3 regions of the Faecalibacterium sp. 3 genome follow, and region 1 is predicted to be linked to each of the others. Evidence: predicted binding sites of a transcription regulator. Region 1 holds the regulator's gene; each other region holds the start of a gene.
The links. The regulator HrcA, encoded in region 1, represses chaperone genes, less so after heat shock. The targets are predictions, from matches to a motif close to TGTTAGCACTCNNNNNNNNNGAGTGCTAACA.
Positions count from the first base shown of each region.

Region 2: a site for HrcA is predicted at 4,726-4,756, ahead of htpG (molecular chaperone HtpG). Genes of this name have one in related genera too.
Region 3: a site for HrcA is predicted at 4,495-4,525, ahead of clpB (ATP-dependent chaperone ClpB). Genes of this name have one in related genera too.

Region 1 covers NZ_JBLWFN010000001.1:1,088,487-1,096,043, forward strand. Annotated here, with positions in the region: gene dnaK (molecular chaperone DnaK) at 1-959, opposite strand, end outside; gene ACNSPV_RS05080 (nucleotide exchange factor GrpE) at 1,061-1,690, opposite strand; gene hrcA (heat-inducible transcriptional repressor HrcA) at 1,687-2,760, opposite strand; gene ACNSPV_RS05090 (stage V sporulation T C-terminal domain-containing protein) at 3,160-3,702, opposite strand; gene ACNSPV_RS05095 (aminoacetone oxidase family FAD-binding enzyme) at 3,904-5,160, shown strand; gene ACNSPV_RS05100 (GNAT family N-acetyltransferase) at 5,237-5,323, shown strand; gene ACNSPV_RS05105 (NifB/NifX family molybdenum-iron cluster-binding protein) at 5,460-5,870, shown strand; gene ACNSPV_RS05110 (type I restriction-modification enzyme R subunit C-terminal domain-containing protein) at 6,583-7,557, opposite strand, start outside.
Region 2 covers NZ_JBLWFN010000001.1:2,509,293-2,516,849, forward strand. Annotated here, with positions in the region: gene ACNSPV_RS11855 (alpha/beta hydrolase) at 1-722, opposite strand, end outside; gene ACNSPV_RS11860 (alpha/beta hydrolase) at 745-1,812, opposite strand; gene ACNSPV_RS11865 (GNAT family N-acetyltransferase) at 2,021-2,539, shown strand; gene ACNSPV_RS11870 (HD domain-containing protein) at 2,613-3,143, opposite strand; gene ACNSPV_RS11875 (hypothetical protein) at 3,179-3,619, opposite strand; gene ACNSPV_RS11880 (alpha/beta hydrolase) at 3,728-4,507, opposite strand; gene htpG (molecular chaperone HtpG) at 4,822-6,750, shown strand; gene ACNSPV_RS11890 (5-bromo-4-chloroindolyl phosphate hydrolysis family protein) at 6,903-7,557, shown strand, end outside.
Region 3 covers NZ_JBLWFN010000001.1:928,516-936,072, reverse strand. Annotated here, with positions in the region: gene ACNSPV_RS04310 (MFS transporter) at 1-491, shown strand, start outside; gene ACNSPV_RS04305 (epoxyqueuosine reductase QueH) at 650-1,279, opposite strand; gene ACNSPV_RS04300 (DUF896 domain-containing protein) at 1,411-1,635, shown strand; gene ACNSPV_RS04295 (adenylosuccinate synthase) at 1,840-3,132, shown strand; gene ACNSPV_RS04290 (DegV family protein) at 3,177-4,079, shown strand; gene clpB (ATP-dependent chaperone ClpB) at 4,683-7,295, shown strand.

The DNA.
Region 1 (7,557 bases):
ACAGCGGGGATACGGGTGGAACCGCCGACCATCAGGACCTTCTTCAGGTCAGAGGGACGCAGGCCTGCATCCTGCAGAGCCTTGCGGACGGGGCCCATGGTGCGGTCCACCAGATCAGCGGTCAGCTCATTGAACTTTGCGCGGGTCAGGGTCATATCCAGATGCTTCGGGCCGGTAGCGTCGGCAGTGATGAAGGGCAGGTTGATCTGGCTGCTCATTGCGCTGGACAGCTCGATCTTTGCCTTCTCGGCAGCTTCCTTCAGACGCTGAGCAGCCATCTTGTCCTTGCGCAGGTCGATGCCGTTCTCGGTCTGGAAGGCATCTGCCATCCAGTTGATGATGCGCTCATCGAAGTCATCGCCGCCCAGATGGGTATCACCGTTAGTGGCCAGAACTTCGGTGACGCCGTCGCCCATCTCGATGATGGACACATCGAAGGTGCCGCCGCCCAGGTCGTAGACCATGATCTTCTGGTCCTCTTCCTTATCGATGCCGTATGCCAGAGAAGCGGCAGTAGGCTCGTTGATGATACGCTTGACGTTCAGGCCTGCAATGGTGCCTGCGTCCTTGGTGGCCTGACGCTGGCTGTCGTTGAAGTAGGCAGGAACGGTGATGACGGCCTCGGTAACAGACTCGCCCAGATAAGCCTCGGCGTCAGCCTTCAGCTTCTGCAGGATCATAGCGCTGACCTGCTGGGGAGTGTACTCCTTGCCGTTCAGGGTCACCTTGTGATCGGTGCCCATGAAACGCTTGATGGAAGCAACGGTGTTCTCGGGGTTGGTGATGGCCTGACGCTTTGCGACCTGACCCACCAGACGATCGCCGGTCTTGGTAAAGCCGACCACAGACGGGGTGGTGCGTGCACCCTCAGAGTTTGCGATAACAACGGGCTCGCCGCCCTCCATGACAGCCACGCAGCTGTTGGTAGTACCAAGGTCGATACCAATGATCTTACTCATAATGAAAACTCCTCTCGAAAGAACAAATCGTATTGTTTATGTGATGCTCAAATGTTTGTAAGCGGATATTATATTCAAAACCCCTGCGGGTTTCTGCATTGTTACTCGGCCACCACAACGGTCGCATGGCGGACGATCTTATCGCCCAGTCTGTAGCCCTTCTGGTAGACCGTGATGACGGTGCCGCTCTCCTGTCCGTCCGGGGCGGGGATCTGCTGCACCGCGTTCATGAAGTTGGGGTCAAAGGGCTTGCCCAGCGCTTCGATCTCCTCCACATGGAGGACGTCCAGCGCCTTGGCGGCTTTGTCCAGCGTCATGGTCACACCCTTTTTGTAGTTCTCGTCGGTGGTGGGGGCGTTGGCTGCCATCTCCAGCGTGTCCAGAATGGGGATGATCTGGTTCACCGCAAAGGAAATGCCATCGTTGAACTTCTGGTCGGCTTCGCGGGTGGAGCGCTTGCGGTAGTTCTCGTACTCGGCAGCCATGCGCAGCAGCTGGTCTTTGGCCTGTGCAGCGTTGGCTTCGGCCGCGTCCAGCTTTGCCTTTATGGCTTCCAGCTCACGGGCCTTCTTATTGAACCAGCCGCCATCCTTCTTCTTATCATCCTTCGGGTCGGCAGCTTCAGCAGCAGGTTCCTGTTCGGGTGCTGCCTGCTGGGCCTTCTCCTCGGGAGCCGTTTCGGGCTGCTCCGCTTCCTGAGCCGGAGCCGTCTTTTTTGCTTCTTCGCTCATTCCAGATCCTCCTTATAGATCACAGTCCGCCGGGGTACGGCAGCCTGTGGGGTGTCTTTTCGTTTGCCGCTCATGCCCTCGCCCAGCTGGTCTGCAAAGTAATGCAGCAGCGGCATCAGTTTCTGGAAGGGCATCCGGGTGGGGCCGATCAATGCAATGGAGCCCCACAGGCCTCCGCCCACCAGATACCGGTCGCTCACGATGCACAGGCCCGGGATCTGCGGTTCCAGATCCTCGCCCAGCAGCACGCTCTCGCTGCGTTCTGCCGGAGGTGCGATCAGGGCCGCTGCCTGTTCTTCGTCGTTCAGCAGGGTAAGGATGTCACCCACCTTGCCGTCCAGCTGAGGCCAGTCCAGCAGATACTGCTCACCGCCCAGAAATACGTGGGGCTTGACGGAGTCCTGCAGGATGGCCGCCGCCGCGCTGATGACAGGCACCAGCTCCGGGTCGATCTGGCTGCACAGCTCTGCCAGCAGCCGGGGCGAAAGATCCACCGGCGCCACAAAGGTGAGGTTTCGGTTCAGCAATGCGGCAAGAGCCGCCGCATTCTCGCGGGAGAGGCCGGTGCGTACCCGCGCCACACGGGTGCGGACGTAACCGGCAGTTGTCACGGCCAGCACAGCGGCTGCGCTGCGGCCCACCTGAACGACTTCGTAATGGGCAATGCACAGATCCTCTGCACACGGGGTGCTGATGGCGGCAGTGCAGCCGCTGATGGCGGCCAGCGCCCGGGCTGCACCCTGCGCCAGCTTTTCCGGCTCGTGGTCGAGACTTGCGAACACCGCATCCACACGGGCGCGGCTCACGCGGTCCAGCGGCTGATCGTCGGTCAGCAGATTATCAAGGTAGTAGCGGTAGCCCTTGGCACTGGGCACACGGCCCGCGCTGGTGTGGGGCTGCTCCAGCAGGCCCAGCTTTGTCAGCGCCGCCATTTCATTGCGGAGCGTTGCGCTGGAAACTGCCATGTCAAAGTAGTTTGCCAGCACGCTGCTGCCAACGGGCTCGCCTTCGAGACCATACAGCGCCACGATCGCCTGCAAGACTCGCTGCTTGCGTGCATCCATCGTCATAGCGCCTGCCTCCTTTTTGCGTTCGCTTTGTTTGTTTAGCACTCCTTGTTCCTGAGTGCTAAGACCATTATAGCCAATTTTCCGGTGCTGTCAAGCCCCTTGGAAAAATGTTATCAAAGATTCATAATTCTGTCATAAAAAGGGGGTGTGGCCCTGGCAGTACGTCAGGCTTTCCGGTTTTGCCAAAGCGTCTGAGGGGTCAAGCCCGCTTCCCGCTGCGCCGCGCTTTCGCGGAAAGCAGCGCGGCAAATACCGTTTGCCGCCACGACCCCCACCCGTGAAAACGCAATGCCGGGCGGTCCGCAGACCGCCCGGCATTGCTCTATTATAAATAATTTTTCCGCTGAATATGCGCAATATGCGCAAAGCAGCGCGGCGCGCATTCAAAATCGTCCTGCCTTACTCCTCCATCTGTCTGGCCAGAAACGCTGCCGCCACATTCACCGCCTTGAGCTGGGCGGCGTCCGGCACAGCGGTGCGGTCTTCGGTCAGCAGACCCACCACGCCGATCACATCGCCCGACGCAATGATGGGTGCGGCGCACAGCACCACCCGGGGCGAGCCCTCGCAGGGCAGGATGCATTTTTCCGCAATGCCCTCGCACTGGTACAGCCTGCGGCCATCCATCAGCTTTTCCAGCGGCTGGCTGATGCTGCGGTCGGCCAGCTCCCGCCGGCCGCTCCCGCTCACCGTGAGGATGCGGTCCCGGTCTGCCACAAAGGTGGTAAGCGCAAAGCTTTTGCTCAGCACCTCGGTGTACTGGGCTGCCACTGCGTTCATTTCGCCAATGGGGGAATACTTTTTAAAGATCACCTCGCCGTCGCCTGTCGTGAAGATCTCCAGCGGGTCGCCGCGGCGGATGCGCTGGGTGCGGCGGATCTCTTTGGGGATCACCACCCGTCCCAGCTCGTCGATGCGGCGCACGATACCTGTTGCTTTCATTGTTGGCTCCTCCGTTTCCTTGAAAATGCCTGCACCTCTAGTATCTGTCAGCCCGGGCAATTTATACCTACGGAAAGCTGCCCCTTCGTTGCGTTTCCGGCAGGGTTCTGCTACAATGATACCAAAAGCCGTTTTCATAAGCACAGCACCCTGCTTATGAGGACAGCTTCTGAAATTCTGCTGAGAAAGGCAGGTGTCAGGATGCCGAACATCCTCATTCTTGGCGGCGGTGCCGCCGGGCTGGCCGCCGGGCTGGCCGCCGCACAAAGTGCACCCCGCGCGCAGGTGCTCGTGCTGGAACGCAACCCAAGGCCGGGCAAAAAGCTGCTGGCCACCGGCAACGGCCGCTGCAATCTGGACAACACCGGCATCGCGCCGGAGCGGTATTTCACGGCCGACCCGGCGGCGCTGCTCCCGCTGCTGGACGCTGTGAATGCAGCCGACCCGCTGGGCTGGTTCCGCGCTCTGGGGCTCTATACCCGCACCGACGAAGCGGGGCGCATCTATCCCTATTCCAATCAGGCAGCGGACGTGCTGGCCCTGCTGGAGCACCACCTTGCGCAGCACCATGTGCAGCTGCGCACCGGCTGCACCGTGCGCACCCTGAGCCAGAGCCGCAGCGGCTACGCTGTGCAGTTCGAGACGGCAGAGGGCAGCACCGAGACCCTGCGCGCGGATGCCGTCATCTGCGCCATGGGCGGTGCCGCCGGGCCGCAGTTCGGCACCGACGGCTTCGGCACCCGGTTCGCCGCCCAGTGCGGCGGCAGAACGGAGCCGCTGTATCCCTGTCTGACCGCTCTGCAGTGCGCAAAGCCCAACAAGACTCTGGCCGGCATCCGCGCCAAGGCCGCGGCCTCCCTGTTGGACGGAAGCCGTGTGCTGGCCACAGAGACCGGCGAGGTGCAGTTCACCGACTATGGCCTTTCCGGCATCTGTATCATGCAGCTGTCCGGCCTGCTGGCACCGGGCCGCAGTCCAAAGGCTCCTGCGGTGGAGCTGGATCTTTTTCCGGCGCTGGACGAAGCAGAGCTGACCGCCCTGTTCCGTTCCCATGCCGCCCAGACGGCAGGGGACAGCCCTGCCGGGTTCTGGCTGGGCCTGCTGAACCGGAAGCTGGGCTGCGCTGTGTGGTCTGCCGCCGGGCTAAGGGACGGCAACGCTCCCGCCGTTCTCACTGCCGGACAGTGGCAGAAACTGGCCCACACCGCCAAGCACTGGCGCTTTGAGGGCCTGACGCCCTGCGGCTGGAAGCAGGCGCAGGTGACCGGCGGCGGGCTCTCGCTGCGGGAAGTGGATGCGCATTTTCAGTTTCAGGGCTGCCCGGGCCTGTATTTTGTGGGCGAAACGCTGGACTGCGCCGGCAGCTGTGGCGGCTTCAATCTGCACTGGGCCTTCGGCAGTGGGATCGCAGCCGGGCGGGACGCCGCCCGCCGCATTCAGCGGCAGCGGAAAAAATAGCCGTCCGGGAGATGAGCGGCACCGCCGTATATTGCTGCCGTTCCATTCACCACCAAGTAACAAAACAATTCACTATGTGCTGGTACATCCTGATTATCAGGGGAAGGGCATTGCCGGAGAGATGCTGGAACGTATCAAAGAAAAATATAAGAACTACCTATAATATTGAGGGAATGCCAGAGGACGAAAAGAATGTCCCGTTCTATGAAAAGCACGGCTTTCAGCGGATGGAGCATGGTTCGGCCATCCAAATTTGCAACTATTCTGATAAACGCTAAAAATCAAAAGGAGACTCAGTTATGAAAATCGCAATCCCTTATGAAAACGGTCAGGTGTTCCAGCACTTCGGACACTCTGCACAGTTCAAGATCTATAACATCGAAAACGGTCAGCTTCCGACCGGCGAGGTCGTTTCTACCAATGGGCAGGGCCATGGTGCATTGGTGGGCTTCCTTGTTCAGAACGGTGTAAATGTCGTTCTCTGCGGCGGTATTGGTGCCGGTGCGCAGAACGCTCTTGCACAGGCCGGGATTCAGCTGTTTGGCGGCATTTCTGGCGCAGCTGACAGCGTTGTTTCGGATTACCTTGCAGGAAATCTTGTTTTTGATCCAAATGCCCACTGCGACCATCATGACCATGAAGATGGTCATAGCTGCGGCTCACACTCCTGTCACGAGGACAAGGGTGGTTGTACCGGAAATTGTCACTAACACTTTTTGATTTCCGTTTTACTCCCCCGAGAAAACCGCCTGCATCGTTTGTGATGTGGGCGGTTTTTGTTTGAAATACACGGCTCATTTTCTCGCAGAAATTAACATTCGATTTCAAATCAAGTAATATTTCAATCAGAAGCGTGATCCTGTTTCTGTGCAGAGAAAACAGTGATTTCGGAGGGCTGCTATCCACGATCTCAGGAGCAACGGCAAACTCCATATCAGCGACCCACATATGCTCAAGACAGCTTTTTCTTGTGCCGGTAAAAGAAAATCTGCCGGACAGCATCCATGACTTGGTGGCGATTTGAGTGACCGCAAGGGTAAATTTGATACACGGAAAGAAGAATGCCCACTCGTCTGAGGAGTTCTCAGGGGAGTGGGCATTTCTGCACAAGCGGTTAATATAATTTCGATTATGATAATTCAAATTATATTAAGACGTTCCATGGGCTATAACAGCTTCACCGCTTGGTTTTCAAAAACCACCTGTTGATAGCGGTGTTACTTCTTCACAAATTGGTATACGCCATATTCTGGTGACGTCACCAATCCATGCTTGATAAGATTCTTGATAATAGAGGATGCACGAGATTTCTGAACGCCATATAGCTGTGCAACGTTTATGCTGCGGAACTGATATTGATACCGATATCTCTTGAAAAGTTCAAGCGTATTATACCGGTTTTTATCAGTACATTCCACTACTTTATGCGGTCACATGGGTGGCATTCTCTTTCACCGAATTGATCGTATCCATCAGCTCACTGCCTGTTTTGCCATCAAACAGGCGGGTAAACAGAATGGGCTGGTCAAAGGGTGGTTTCATCAGAACCGCTTTGCTTTCCACATAACCGTTCTGCTCGATGTAATGAATGACCTTCTGAACAAACGCGATCTGCTTTGCATTCAGCGATTCGTCGTTGATGAACTTGGAAAATGCCTGCATGGCAGCATCGTGGTCCAGCTTTGCCACTTTACGCACCAGCAGACCAAAGGGTGTATCCCGAAACTCCCGTGCATAGTCCTCTTTGCTGCCCAGCTCACAGGTAAAGATATGTTCCAGCTCGGTATAGTCGCCCCGGGAAAGCGGAATGTTCTGGGTCAGCTTGTGGATGGCCAGCGTATCGCTGCGGTGCTCCATGATGTAGCGGTTCACACGTTCCCGGTACTCGCCGAAATCATAGCCGGAATCCAGCGCTTTGCCCTCGGTCTGTTCCAGTACCGGGTCGGCAAGGGCCGTGTAGACAGGCTTTTGCCCCTCGCCGCCCTCCACCAGAAACTTGATGAGTTCCCGCAGCTCCTGCCGCATTTCCTCAAAGCGGAGCAGATCATGCGAGGTCAAAATTTCGTCTGTCTGCACCTCCCGGATGAGGGATAGCTTTGTCTGCACCTGTGGGATGGTAGCCTTCCCTTCCAGCATTGCCGCTGTATTGCGCAGCTGTTTCTGGGCGCGGCCCAGCCCCGGCAGACCTTCCAGCTCACAGAGCAGCAAGCCATACACAAAGTTATCGAACCGCTTGGCGGCCTCGTCCTTATCGTCCAGCGAGATGAGCGGTGCCACCTCTTTCATCAGAGTACCCTTGTCCGTTTCGGTCAGGCTGACAAAGGCTTCCGGCTTTTGATAGTGTTCCACGGCCTGTCGGTGCAGCCGCACGGATACCAGCTCCGGGTTCAACGCTCC
Region 2 (7,557 bases), 1.4 Mb from region 1:
AGCAGCGCACCGGGCTTGGGCACACTGTATCTGCCCCAGCCGACCTCCTCGTTGCAGAACAGTCCAGCCAGCTGTCCGCCAGAGGAAAACGCTGTAATGGCATACCCTTCTGCCTGTACGCCGAACCGCTCTGCATTCTGCGTGATGAACTGCACAGCGCGGCCAATATCGTCCAGCGGCGCATTGTCCGTTGCATCCAGAAAAGAACGATACCGCAGCACAAATACGGTATAACCCATCGCATGCAGCTGGCTGGCAGCAGAGCCACCCTCTTCCATTTCTGAGGTGATGGTGCTTCCGTTGCCTGGCAACACTATCGCATAGCGCCCGCCGGATTCTTCCGCCGGGTAATAAAACAGCTGCACCATGCCCAGAGAAGAATTTTCCGCAATTTCTTCCGGAGTGTACACCTGCCATGTGACCTGTACGCCCTTATTGTAGTTTTCGATCACAAGGTTCATCGCATCCGCGCAATCATAGACCAGCTGTGGTTTTGCATACTGGGCCAGTGTTTTATTGTTCCAGTAATTGCTTTCGATGGGCAGCATTTCCCTGCAGTAAGTATAGTATCCGGAAGCTTTCAATGATGGGTTTTCCCGCAGTTCCCGCATGGTAGTCTGCGGTGTGATATTGGGCTCGCCCAGCTCTGCCGCAAATGCAGGCTGTGCCAGCAGGAACAGGAATCCCAGACTCAGCAGCACCGCACGAAATCGTTTTTTCACAGCAATCCCCTTTTTCTGTCGGTTATTTACACTGTTCCTCCCAGAACTCAGTAGCCAGCTTGATCCATCCGTCCGCATCGGTGTGACGGCCCGGGCCAATGGCGTGCGGGGCGTCCTCATACACCACGCACTGATAGGTCGCACCGCTCTCCTTCAGGGTCTTTTCCAGCAGGGGGCCCTGCTTTTCGTAGTTCATGCACTCCATGTAATAATCGTTTTTGCCGTACCAGAAGAAGGTGGGGGTGTAATTCTTGTTTACCACATCCGAGATGTTGGTCCAGTAGTAACGCCAGCCGATGATAAGCGGGTCGATGGCAATGTGGTACAGCGGCTTTACCTCATAGAAATCGTTGATGGGATAACCCAGCAGCAGTGCTGCCGGCTGAGGAATGCCAAAGGCCTTGTAGCCGAACCGCTCGTTGTCCGAGCCGATCAGTCCCACGATGTGTCCGCCGGACGAGAAGCCCATCAGGGCATAGTTCTCGCGCTGGACACCGAACTGCTCTGCATTTTTAGTCAGATACTTCACGGCATTGGCAATGTCGTACAGCGGCGCGTTGTCGGAAGCATTCAGGAACGAACGGTACCGCAGCACAAACACCGCATAGCCCAGATCGTGCAGCTGGTTCGCGATGGATGCGCCCTCGTTCAGCTCTGCCGTGGTGTTGCCTCCGTTGCCAGGCACCACGACCACATATTTGGCGTTTTCCGTTTTTGCCGGGAAATAAAACAGCTGCACCATGCCCAGCGCCGGGTCTGCCTCGATCTCTTCCGGTGTATACACCTGCCATGTGACCTGCACGCCCTTGTTGTAGTTCTCGATCACAAGGTTCATGCCCTCGGCGGCATCCTCAGAGGCCGCCCAGCTCACATAGCCCTTGATCGGCGTGTTGTCGTATTTTGTGCTGCCCTCGATCCACTCGTTACAGTAGGTGTAAAAGCCCGAACCCTTGATGCTGGGGTTTTCCCGCAGCTCCTTCATCGTGGTCTGCTCTGTGATGTTCGGCTCTCCAAGCTCTGCTGCAAAAGCCGAAAGTGACAGGCACGCCAGCATTCCCAGCGCACACAGTGCCGTTCTGATCCATTTCATGTGTCAATGTCCTCCGTTCTGCAGCGGCGGTCTCTGCGCCGTGCTCTTGTTTATATGTTTTATTGTATCACAAACCTGCCTGATGTCAAAGACATTTCTGTGCAGTGCGGCGCTTGTACCGCACTGCAAATTCTGCTATACTGAAATCGGTCATTTTTGAGAGTTGAGGGTATGGGCAGGCTTCTGCCTGTCCGCTGGGAAATTGCATATGAGCAAGATCACGATCCGGCCCATGGAGCCGGAAGACTGGGACGCCGTTTCCAGAATCTATTTAGAGGGCATCGCCACAGAACATGCCACCTTTCAGACTACCTGCCCCCCATACGCTGCGTGGGATGCCTCCCACACAAAGGACTGTCGGCTGGTACTGCTGGTGAACGATGTCATTGCCGGGTGGACCGCACTGCACCGGGTAGACCCGCGCTGGTGCTACCGCGGCGTAGCTGAGGTGAGCATCTATGTGGGGGAGCAGTTCCGCGGCCATGGACTGGGCTGTCATCTGCTGGCCGAGTTGTGCCGTCAGGCCGAAGAGGCCGGCTACTGGACCCTGCAGTCCACCGTGCTGCAGGATAATGCTGCCAGCCGTGCCCTGCACACCAAGTGTGGCTTCCGTCTGGTAGGCCGCCGCGAGCGCATTGCGCGGGACTGTCATGGCCGCTGGCTGGACACCTTCCTCATGGAGCGCCGTGCCGCTGCGGATGAGCCGGAGGGCTACAAAAAGCTGTGAGATGCAAAAAAGGACTCTGCACCTTGACGATGCAGAGTCCTTTTTTGTTTCGCTTATTTACCAGCAGGCAGGCTTACCACTCTTCGCCATCGACTTCCACGCTGCCGTCTACCACAGCACCGGCGTGGGAGCGCTGGAACATGCTCTCTACCACAGCGCAGTACTTATCTGCCAGACAGACGATAATGGCCTCACGGCAGGTGGGTACATGACGGAAGGTCAGCGGCCACATGTGGCTGGAAATGATGCTCTGTTCCTTTTTGGTGATGCCGAACACACGCTCTGCATTGATGCAGGCACAGCCCGGGTGCGAGAAGCCGTGCATCTCAAACAACCGGCGCAGGCCGTGGAAGGTGCCCTTGTTATGCCAGTCATACAGATAAAAATCATGCAGCAGGGCCCCCACCGCCAGCGAGGTCTCGTCGGCGTGCAGACGCAGACGGCGGTTGAGCCAGAAGCTCACCAGCGCCACATTCTTGCAATGCTGGTAGGTGGTGACAGAACCGTGCTGGATATACTCCCGCATCCGCTGTACATCCGGGTGATGATCGTATTTTTCTACGATGGCATAAAGCTGTTCGCGCTCGATCTCAGAAAGCTGCATGCTGCAAAATTTCCTTTCGCTTTAAGGTGATGTTTTCAGGAACGAAGCTGAACCGGATTGGAATTGCCGAAGTTTTCTGCGCTGGAAGGGTTCTCCCGCTTGAGGGAAAGATCTACCAGATACTGCTTGCCGTCGCCCAGTTCTTCCAGCTGGGCCAGCTTTGCGTTTGCAGCCGCTTCGTCCGGATACCACTGGATCAGGAAGAAGTTCTCTTCCTCCACCCCGTAGTACAGCCACTGGCCGTCGGCACGCAGCCAATCGTCCAGATGATCCACCTCTTCGCCGTCCGGCAGGCCAAGGCCTTCTTCGGCGTAAAGGTTTTCCGGTTCCACCTGCAGCATTTCGATCACCTGAATGGAGCTTTGCAGGTATTCGTCCTGCGAGACTGTCTTGTCCGAAAGCTCCCATCCGGTAAGAAATGCCTGCATGAGCAGGTCGCGCACAGAAACACGCGGCAGGGTCGGGTCCATAACCATAGGTATTCCTCCTTGAGTTTGTCCCTGCTGACCAGTATACGTCAAAGGTTTATGCAAGTCAACAGTTTAATTGTAAATTTTTTGTAGGTTCGTTCAAATATGTCAGACTTATCCAACCGACCAGTCAAAAGTGTCTCCCAGCCATTCCACTGCCAGTTTCACCCAGTGATGCCGGTGGCGGCTGGGCTGATCCACCTCTGCGGTGCTGATGCTGGTGCCGTGCACCCCCTTTTCAAACAGATGCGCCTCGCAGGGTACACCTGCCCTGTGCAGGGCGCTCACCATCATCAGTGTGTTTTCCACCGGAACGGTGGCGTCCTCCATGGTGGCCCACACGAACACCGGCGGCGTCTGCGGCGTGATCTTATCCTCCAGACCGAATGCCTGCTGTGCCGCCGGGTCGGTGCTGCCCGCCAGCTGCACAAAGCTGCCGCGGTGGGCATACTGCCCTGCCGTGATCACCGGATAGCCCAGGATCACCGCATCGGGCCGGGGCTGGGCGCGCTCCCCGGGAATGTCCAGCACAGCACCGGAAAGTGCCAGATGGCCGCCCGCCGAAAAGCCGCACACTGCGATCTTTTCCGGCAGGATATGCCACCCGGCCGCGTGCTGCCGCACAAGGCCGATGGCCTGTGCCAGCTGGCGCAGCGGCAGATAGTCCGCTGCCTGTTCGCAGATGGCGTAGTCCAGCACAGCGGCATGATATCCCGCTGCTGCAAACTGCAGTGCCACCGGGTCGCCCTCCCGGGCGCTGACGTGGGTATAGCCGCCGCCGGGCACCACCAGCACCAAAGGCCGGTCGATGGCCTTCGGCATCCGTTCGCAGGAATCCCGCAGATAAACAGTCAGCGTTCCGCCGCCTTCCAGTTCCAGCTGCTTCAGCTGCATGATATTTTCCCCCTTCGGAAATGATCTTCGGGGTTCATTATAGCACAAAACGCTTTCATTTGAAATACGATTCAAACCCGTCTTTGTGTGCACCACGGTCATCTATAATGGCAGTTCCGTTTTAATTGGCAGGCACAAAAGGTCTGCACAGACCGCAGGCCGCTTCCGATTTTTAAACTTTTTATGAAAGCCCTTGATTTTTGCCGGGAAGCGGTGTATATTAGCACTCGAAAGTCATGAGTGCTAAGCATTCCGAAGTGTTCCAGCTTCCCGAGTGCCCGGCGCTGAATATAGATAAAAAGAGGTCTTGCATTATGGCTAAGAAAGAATTTCAGGCTGAAAGCAAAAAACTGATGGATATGATGATCAACTCCATCTACACCAATAAGGAGATCTTCCTGCGGGAGCTGATCTCCAACGCATCGGATGCCATTGATAAGCTCTACTATAAGAGTCTGACCGATCCCTCCGTGGGCATGAACAAGGGCGATTTCCACATCCTCATCACCCGCGACAAGGATAACCGCATCCTGACCATCGAGGATAACGGCATCGGCATGACCAAAGAGGAACTGGAACAGAATCTGGGCACCATCGCCCACTCCGGTTCTCTGGACTTCAAGAAAGACAACAAGGACGAGAACATCGACATCATCGGTCAGTTCGGCGTGGGCTTCTACTCCTCCTTCATGGTTGCCGACAAGGTTACGGTCATTTCCAAGGCCTATGGCTCGGATGAAGCATGGCAGTGGGAGTCCTCCGGCGTGGACGGCTACGAAATGACCCCCGCCCAGAAGGACACCGCCGGCACCCAGATCATCCTGCACATCAAGCCGGACACCGAGACCGACCACTACGATAATTTCCTGGATGAATACGGCATTGTTGCCATCGTCAAGAAGTACAGCGACTATGTGCGCTACCCCATCCAGATGGAGCGCCAGCACGAGCGCCAGAAGCCGGAACCGGACCCCAAGCCCGAGGATTACAAGCCCGAGTGGGAGAGCTACACCGAGCTGGAGACCCTGAACAGCATGGTGCCCATCTGGAAAAAGCAGAAGAGCGAAGTGACCGACGAGGAGTACGCCAGCTTCTATAAAGAGAAGTTCAACGATTATACCGACCCCGCTCGTGTCATCGTCAGCCGCACCGAGGGCACCGCGAACTACAACGCCCTGCTGTTCGTACCCAGCCACCGCCCCTACGATTTCTACACCAAGGATTACGAGAAGGGTCTGGCCCTGTACGCATCCGGTGTGCTCATCATGGAGAAGTGTGCCGACCTGCTGCCCGATTACTTCAGCTTCGTCAAGGGCATCGTGGACAGTCAGGATCTGAGCCTGAATATCAGCCGCGAGATGCTGCAGAAGGACAACCAGCTCAAGCTGATCCACAACGCTCTGGAAAAGAAGATCAAGAACGAGCTGCACGCCATGCTGGCCAACGACCGCCAGAAGTACGAGGAATTCTGGAAGGAGTTCGGCCGTCAGATCAAGTTCGGCGCTTACTCCGACTACGGCATGCACGCCGAGCTGCTGCGCGACCTGCTGCTGTTCTGGTCTGCCAAGGAGCAGAAGATGGTCACTCTGCAGGAGTATGTGGACAAGATGCCCGCTGAGCAGAAGTATATCTACTTTGCTGCCGGTGATTCTACCGACCGTCTGGCAAAGCTGCCCGCCGCTGAGCTGGTCATGGATAAGGGCTATGACGTCCTGCTGCTGACCGAGGATGTGGATGAGTTCTGCCTGCAGATCCTGCGCAGCTATCCCCGCAAGGATGCCGAGGGCAAGGACGGCACTGTGGAGTTCAAGAATGTCAACAGCGGCGATCTGGGCCTTGAGACCGAGGAAGAGAAGAAGGCCGCCGAGGATGCCACCGCCGAGAACAAGGCTCTGTTCGACACCATGAAGGATGCTCTGGACGGCAAGGTGAAGGAGGTCAAGGTCTCCACCCGTCTGAAGGATCACCCCGTGTGTCTGAGTGCCGACGGCCCGCTGTCCATCGAAATGGAAAAAGTGCTGTCCAAGCAGCCCGGCAGCGAGGGCGTAAAGAGCGACAAGGTGCTGGAGCTGAATGTCAACCACCCCGTGTTTGCCGTGCTCAAGGCCGCACAAGAGGCCGGTGACACCGACAAGCTCAAGAAGTACAGCGCTCTGCTGTATGCACAGGCGCAGCTCATTGAAGGCCTGCCGGTGGATGACCCTGCCGCTTACGCGGAGGCCGTCTGCAGCCTGATGAAGTAACGTTTCCCGGAAAACAGCGGTCTTACTCCCCTGCTGTTTTCGTACGCATCGATATTTACCCCTTAACAAAAAGACCGTGCTCCGCTATAATAGAGTGGAACGCGGTCTTTTTCTGTTTTGAACTGTTTTTGATACATTGAGAGGTCTTATCCATGCAGCCAAAGAAGCACTATTTTGCGCATATCCCTACCATTGCCATTTTTATTGTGTTTGCCATGTCGGCACCGCTGGGCGTGCTGCTGTTCATCTTAAAAAGCATCGACAAAAACGCCGAAAAAGAAGAACAAGCCGCTGCACAGGCGCAGGCAGACTATCGTTCCGACCTCGGCCCCGCCCCTGCGCAGACGGCACCCCGGCAGGAAACCGAGCCAACTTACGGCCACGATGTTCCCACCAAAGAGCAGAAGGATGCCAAGGAGCGGCACAAGCTCCTTACCACCCTGTGCACCATCGGCGGTGCCGTCTTTCTGTTCGCGGGCTTCAGCACCCTGTTCATGGATGGTGCTGACAGCATGATGGAGGCGTTTACAGCCATCGCCCAGATGCTGGGCGGCGGCGCTGCTCTGCTGACCGGTCTGCGCATGGACCGCACCCGCAAGCTGGAACGCCTGCTGGACAAGATCGCAGGCGACCGCGACAACATCCCGCTGGACGAGCTGTTTGCCGCCGCAGGCATCGATGCCGCAAAGGGGCGTGCTGCGGTGGAAAGCGCCATTTCTCACGGTTACTTCGGTGCCGACGCCTACATCGACAACCGCACCGCTACCCTTGTGGTGCGCGGTGCTGCGCCCCAGCCGCCCAAGCAGC
Region 3 (7,557 bases), 160 kb from region 1:
CGGAGCAGAGCGTTACCGGCTGGATGGTGACCTATTTTAAGGGCAGCGGCATCATTGCCGGTTCGCTGGCGGCCTACACCGTCACGGTGATGTGGGGTGCCACATTGGTGGCACGCCTGCTCATTGCGTTCGTGTTCCCGTTCAGGAACCCGCGTAAGGCCATGGTGGGCATGAGCGTGCTGTGCACCTTCTTCTATGTGCTGCTGGTGCGGGCCGACACGCAGGGCATGGCCATTGCGCTGCTGTTTGCATTTGCATTCTCGATGGCAGGTCTGAACCCCACTGCGGTCGCCAGTGCAGGCCGCATGACCAGCGTTACCAGCATGGGCATCATGCTGCCGGCGGCGTCCAGCGGTGCCATCCTCATGCCGTGGATCATCGGCATCGTGGCCGAAAAGGCGGGCCTTGCCGCCGGTATGGCGTCCAACATCGTGCCCTGTGTGGGGCTGATCGTGTTCACCCTGCTGGTAGCTAGATTGCCGGAGGAATAAACCCTCTCAGGCGCTATCGCGCCAGCTCCCCCGAAGGGGGGAGCTTTATGCGCTAAAACCGTTTGGTATTCTCTTTTCAGTAAAGAAAATAACCGTTGGGAAGTAGAAAAAGCTCCCCTCTCGGGGGAGCTGGCATTGCGCAGCAATGACTGAGAGGGTTATTTCTCAATGCCACGTGCTTTCGCGCTGAACTCGCACCCGCAGTAATCCTGCCGGTACAGGCCGTATTCCTCCGAAAGCTGCAGGCTGCGCAGGTAGCCGTTGTGCTTTTTGAAGTCTGAGGGCAGATGCTTGACCCCGAATTCTGCCTCCAGCTCCTGCCCGATGGCGTTGATACGCTTGGCGTCCTTGTGGGGGCTGATGGACAGCGTGGTGGTGAACCAGTCAAAGCCGTTTTCACTGGCGTACTGTGCCGCCCGGCGCATCCGCAGTCGGTAGCAGACCGTGCACCGACTGCCCCGCTCCGGCTCGTTTTCAAGGCCGGTGACGGCGGAGTAGAACTCCTGCGGGTCGTAGTGGTCCTCCACCACGGTCACACCCAGAGGATGGGCTGCCGCCACGAACTTCTTCAGTTCCTCGCCGCGGCGGTGGTATTCTTCCGCAGGCCAGGTGTTGGGGTTATAGTAAAGCACCGTGATTTCAAAATACTGGCACAGCTGTTCCAGCACGGCGCTGGAACAGGGCCCGCAGCAGGCGTGCAGCAGCAGGCGCGGACGGGTGCCGCCCAGCTCTTTGAGCACGGCATCCATCTGCTGTGCAAAATTCAATTGAGTTGCCATTTTTATCATCCTTTGCTATACTGATTGAGATAATTCCTTAAAAAGCTCGCCCTTTCGGGAGAGCTGGCATTGCATAGCAATGACTGAGAGGGTTTGTTTTCTTATTATAACATATTCCGCTTGAAAATACAGGAGGCCCCATGACACAGGAAAAGATCGCCCGCATCAACGAGCTGGCAAAAAAGAGCAAGACCACCGGCCTGACCGAGGCCGAAAAGGCAGAGCAGCAGGCTCTGCGCCGCGAGTACATCGATGATATGAAGGCCAGCCTGCGCGCACAGCTGGCCAACACCTCCATTCAGGAGCCGGACGGCACCATCCACAAGGTGACCCTCCGTGCCGACCTTGAGAAGCCCCGCAGCTGAACGCACAATTTTACGCGCACTTTTTTGGAGGAAAACGCAGCTCAAAGCTGCGCTTTCCTCTTTTTTTGCGCGGAAAACTGTGCTATACTATACTAGCATTGGTGCGTGCATGATGCGCCGGTGCGCTTTCCCAAGGTGGCGTATCCCGGGCAAGGTGCACGGAAAAGGCTGTCTTTTGAAAAAATGATAAAGAGGTCATTTATTATGCTTACTGCAATTACGGGTATCAACTGGGGCGATGAAGGCAAGGGCCGCATGGTCGACCTCATCAGCCAGGAGTATGACATCGTTGCACGCTATCAGGGCGGCAACAACGCCGGTCACACGGTGAAGAACGAGCGCGGCAAGTTCGTGCTGAACCTGCTGCCCTCCGGCATCCTGCGCCCCAATGTCGTCTGCGTCATGGGCAACGGCATGGTCATCGACCCGCATCATCTGGACGGCGAGATCAACAAGCTGCGGGAGCAGGGCGTTGAGATCAGCCCGGCAAACCTGAAAATCTCCGACCGTGCAACCATCACCATGCCCTACCATGTGGAGCAGGATGGTCTGGAAGAGGCACGTCTGTCCAAGACCGGCGCACAGTTCGGCTCCACCAAGCGCGGCATCGCCTACGCTTACGGTGATAAGTACATGAAGAAGACCCTGCGCATGGGCGACCTGCTGCATCTGGACGACGCGGTGAAGAAGCGCCTGATCACCATGGTGGACTCCAAGAATCTGGTGATGGAGGGCAGCTACAACGCCGCTCCCATCAGCGTGGATGAGATGTGGGCATGGCTCGAAAAGTATGCCGCCATCTTCAAGGACTACATCTGCGATGTGGGCCAGTATCTGGCCGATGCCGACGCCGAGGGCAAGAAGGTGCTGTTTGAGGCACAGCTGGGCGCTCTGCGCGACATCGATTTCGGCATTTACCCCTATACCACCTCTTCCAACGTCATCGGTGCCTACGCTCCCATCGGCGCAGGCATCCCGGGCCACAAGCTGCACAACTCCATCGGTGTCATGAAGGCTTACTCCTCCTGCGTGGGCGACGGCCCCTTCGCTGCCGAGCTGGCAATGACCGAAGAGGAAAAGCACGACCTGCGTGAGGCTGGCCACGAGTACGGCGCAGCCACCGGCCGTCCCCGCCGCGTGGGCCCCATCGATCTGGTGGCAAGCCGCTACGGCGTGTTCTGCCAGGGCTGTGATGAAGTTGCCCTGACCCTGCTGGACGTGCTGGACTACATGGAAAAGATCCCCATGGTCACCGCTTATAAGCTGACCGACGGCAGCACCACCACCCGCTTCCCCATGGGTGAAGCTCTGGATACCGCACAGCCCGTGGTGGAGTACCTGCCCGGCTGGCACTGCGATATCACCGCGGCCCGCAAGTGGGAAGACCTGCCCAAGGAAGCACAGGCCTACGTGGAATATCTGGAAAAGGCCGTTGGCTGCAAGATCACCTATATCTCGGTGGGTGCCGAGCGTGAGGCTTACATCCATCGCGTCTGATGTTCCCGGCAGCCCCGAATGTTGCAGAAAAGGAAGCGTCACAGATGTTTGATATCATTACCGACAGCGCATGCGACCTGACGCCGGATACGGCCCGGCAGCTTGGTGTTGAGGTCGTGCCTTTCTACGTCTCGCTGGACGGCGAGCACTACCGCAAGGAGGGCACCGAGATCGCCGTGCGGGATTTCTACCAGTTCATGGTGGACAACCCCTCGGCCTACCCCAAGACCAGCCTTGCCTCCATCGAGGACTTTGAACAGAACTTCCGTGCCCATGCTGAGGCGGGCCGGGCTGTGCTGTGTCTGGTGTTTACCGGCAAGATGAGCGGCTGCGTGGGCAGCGCCCGCAATGCCCGGGATCTGGTGCTGGAAGATTTCCCCGATGCCCGCATTGAGGTCATTGACAGCGCGGCAGCTACCGTTACCGAGTCCACCATGGTGGAAAACGCCGTGGCCATGCGGGACGCAGGCTGCACGCTGGACGAGACCGTGACATGGCTGGAAGCAGAGAAGGCCACCAACCAGATCTTCTTCACGGTAGGCAATCTGGACTATCTCATCAAAGGCGGCCGCATCGGCAAGGTGACGGGCCGTGCAGCCAACATGCTGGGCATCAAGCCGATGATCCTGTTCAAGGATGGCGAGATCTTCTCCGGCGGCGTGGCCCGCGGACGTCAGAAGAGCTTTGAAAAAGCACTGGACCAGCTGATGAACTATCTGGATGCCCACGGCGGCACCCCGGATGACTACCGCATCACCGTGGGCTACGGCTACGATGCCGACGAGGGCAAGCGCCTGTGGATGCAGACGCGCGCGGCCCTGCGTGCAAAGTACCCCGGCGCACAGTGCGAAGTGGGCCTGCTGCAGATCGGCTGCACCATTGCCGTGCACACCGGCCCCTATGCGCTGGGCATGGGCGTGATGCGCCGCTGGAAAAAGCAGGGCTGAACGTAAAGCCTTGACAAATTTATAAAAAGTAACTATACTACAAATAGAAAAGGCACTGCGACAAGCGGTCAGCCCTTTAGGTTTAGGATTCTAAAACGAACCGTCACCGGCCAGGGTGGCGGTTCATCTTTTACCTTTAGAAATCCGAAGCGTGAACGTAAGCCCAAGCAGATGGAATGTAAAAGTAATAGGCATGACTCTCACCTCCTTTCGGAAGCGAGGGCTGAACCGCCTGCCGTTGTATGCAGTGCCTTGCTGCTTACAGAAGCAGCAAGTATAGAGTATCATATCATTCGACAAATTGCAAGGATGCACTGCACGGCTGAAAAGCTGTGTGGTGCTTTTTTTGTTGAAAAATTATGATTTGCAAACTTTTTATGAACCCTATTGACAAAGTGGGGAAACAGGAGTATATTTTTAGCAGTCGAACAGATAGAGTGCTAAAACGAGCAAAACCAGTTCGGCAGGAGGTGCTTGAAATCGTGAAACAACTGAAGAATAGCCGCTGCTTCCCGTTTGGCAGCATCTCTGCGCCGGGCTTTTAGCAAACGGCTGTCATGTCCGCTAAAATAAACCTTCCGGTATGAATGGAGGCTTGACTTTATGAATACCAATCAATATACGCAGAAAACGCTGGAAGCTCTGCAGGCAGCGCAGCAGCTGGCTGTGGAGTATCAGCATAACCAGCTGGAACCCGAACATCTGCTGCACGCACTGGCTTCGCAGGAGCAGGGCCTGATCCCGCAGCTGCTGCAAAAGATGAACGTGGACCCCGGCAGCTTTTCTGCCGCCGTGGCCGAAAAGCTTTCGGCTCTGCCCCGGGTGTCCGGCTCCGGCCGTGACCCCGACAAGGTCTATATCTCGCAGGCCACCGATAAGGTGCTCAGCGCCGCTGCCCGCGAGGCAAAGGCCATGAAGGATGACTATGTCAGCGTAGAGCATGTGTTTCTGGGCCTGCTGAATGAGCAGGATCAGAACACGGCAGAACTGTTCCGTGCTTTTGGCATCACCAAGGATAAGTTCCTGCAGCAACTCACAGCAGTGCGCGGCAACCAGCGCGTCACCAATGACAACCCGGAGGATACCTACAATGCCCTGCAGAAATACGGTCAGGATCTGGTAGACCTTGCCCGCAAGCAGAAGCTGGACCCCGTCATTGGCCGCGATCAGGAGATCCGCAACGTGATCCGCATCCTGTCCCGTAAGACCAAGAACAACCCCTGCCTGATCGGTGAGCCCGGCGTTGGCAAGACCGCCATTGCAGAGGGTCTTGCACAGCGTATCGTACGCGGCGATGTGCCCGAAAACCTGAAGGACCGCATCGTGTTCAGTCTGGACATGGGCGCTCTGGTGGCCGGTGCAAAGTACCGCGGCGAGTTCGAGGAGCGCCTGAAGAGCGTGCTGAACGAGGTGAAGAAGAGCGAGGGCAAGATCATCCTCTTCATCGATGAGCTGCACACCATCGTGGGCGCCGGCAAGACCGATGGCGCCATGGACGCAGGCAACCTGCTCAAGCCCATGCTGGCCCGGGGCGAGTTGCATTGCATCGGTGCTACTACACTGGACGAGTACCGCCAGTATATCGAGAAAGACCCCGCTCTGGAGCGCCGCTTCCAGCCGGTACAGGTGGATGAACCCACCGTGGAGGACACCATCTCCATTCTGCGCGGCCTGAAGGAACGCTACGAGGTGTTTCACGGCGTGAAGATCAACGACAGCGCCCTGATCGCCGCTGCCACCCTGTCCGACCGCTATATCACGGATCGTTTCCTGCCGGATAAGGCCATCGACCTTGTGGATGAAGCCTGCGCCATGATCAAGACCGAGATGGACAGCATGCCCAGTGAGATGGACGATCTGGCCCACCGCATCACCCAACTGCAGATCGAGCAGGTGAGCCTGAAAAAGGAGACCGACGCCCTGAGCCAGAGCCGCCTGAAGGATCTGGAAAAGGAGCTGGCCGAGCTGCAGGACAAGTTCCGCAGTATGAAGGCAAAGTGGGAGAACGAGAAGAACGCCATCGGCAAGGTGCAATCCCTGCGTGAGCAGATCGAGCAGACCAATGCCGACATTGAAAAGGCTCAGCGTGAGTACGACCTGAACAAGGCTGCCGAGCTGAAATACGGCAAGCTGCCTCAGCTGCAGAAACAGCTGGAAGAGGAAGAGAAGATCGCCGCCGCCAAGAAGGAGGACAGCCTGCTGCGTGACCGCGTGACCGACGAGGAGATCGCCCGCATCGTGGCCCGCTGGACCGGCATCCCGGTGGAAAAACTGGTGGAGGGTGAGCGCGAGAAGCTGCTGCATCTGGACGATGTGCTGCATCAGCGGGTCATCGGTCAGGACGAGGCTGTGACCAAGGTGAGCGAGGCTATCCTGCGCAGCCGCGCCGGTATCGCCAACCCCAACCGCCCCATCGGCAGCTTCCTGTTCCTCGGCCCCACCGGCGTGGGCAAGACTGAGCTGGCCAAGGCACTGGCACAGGCTCTGTTTGACGACGAGCGCAACATGGTGCGAATCGATATGACCGAGTATATGGAGAAGTTCAGCGTCAGCCGTCTGATCGGCGCGCCTCCGGGATACGTCGGTTACGAAGAGGGCGGCCAGCTGACCGAGGCTGTGCGCCGCAAGCCCTACAGCGTGGTGCTGTTCGATGAGGTGGAAAAAGCCCATCCCGATGTGTTCAACATCCTGCTGCAGGTGCTGGACGATGGCCGCATCACCGACAGTCAGGGCCGCACCGTGGACTTCAAGAACACGGTCATCATCCTCACCTCCAATCTGGGCAGCGACATCATCCTGAACGATCTGGAGCAGCGCCGTGCCAACGGCTCCAACGAGCTGAGCGAGGAAGCAAAGCACCAGATCGACCAGCTGCTGAAGAGCAAGTTCCGCCCCGAATTTCTGAACCGTCTGGATGAGATCGTCTACTACAAGAGCCTGACCAAGGACGAGATGCGCAAGATCGTGGATCTGCAGCTGCAGGATCTGCGCAAGCGTATGGAGGAGGGCAAGCACCTCAAGCTGGAGGTCACCACCGCCGCCAAGGACTTCATCATCGATTCTGCCTACGACAGCGTCTATGGTGCACGTCCCATCAAGCGGTTCATCCAGAGCCGCGTGGAGACCCTGATCGCCAAGGCCATCATTCAGGGCAGCTATACCGAGGGCAACACCCTGACGGTAGACTGCGAGAATGGCGCTTTGACCCTGCGATAACGCGGATTTTACCTGTTTTGTACGGACTTTGCGGCCAGAAAGCTTGCACCACCGTACAGAATATGGTATGATTACAAATAACATTGATGTGCTTTTCATCGCGGAACAGCAACGATGGGGAGCACATTTTTGTATGTAAGAATATTTATCCCAAAACTCTCTCAGGCGCATTGCGCCAGTGTGCGATATCCCGGGCAGCAGCACCTTCTGCGTGGAAGGGGCAGGCTGTGGGCGCACAGAAAAAAGCTCCCCCCTTCGGGGG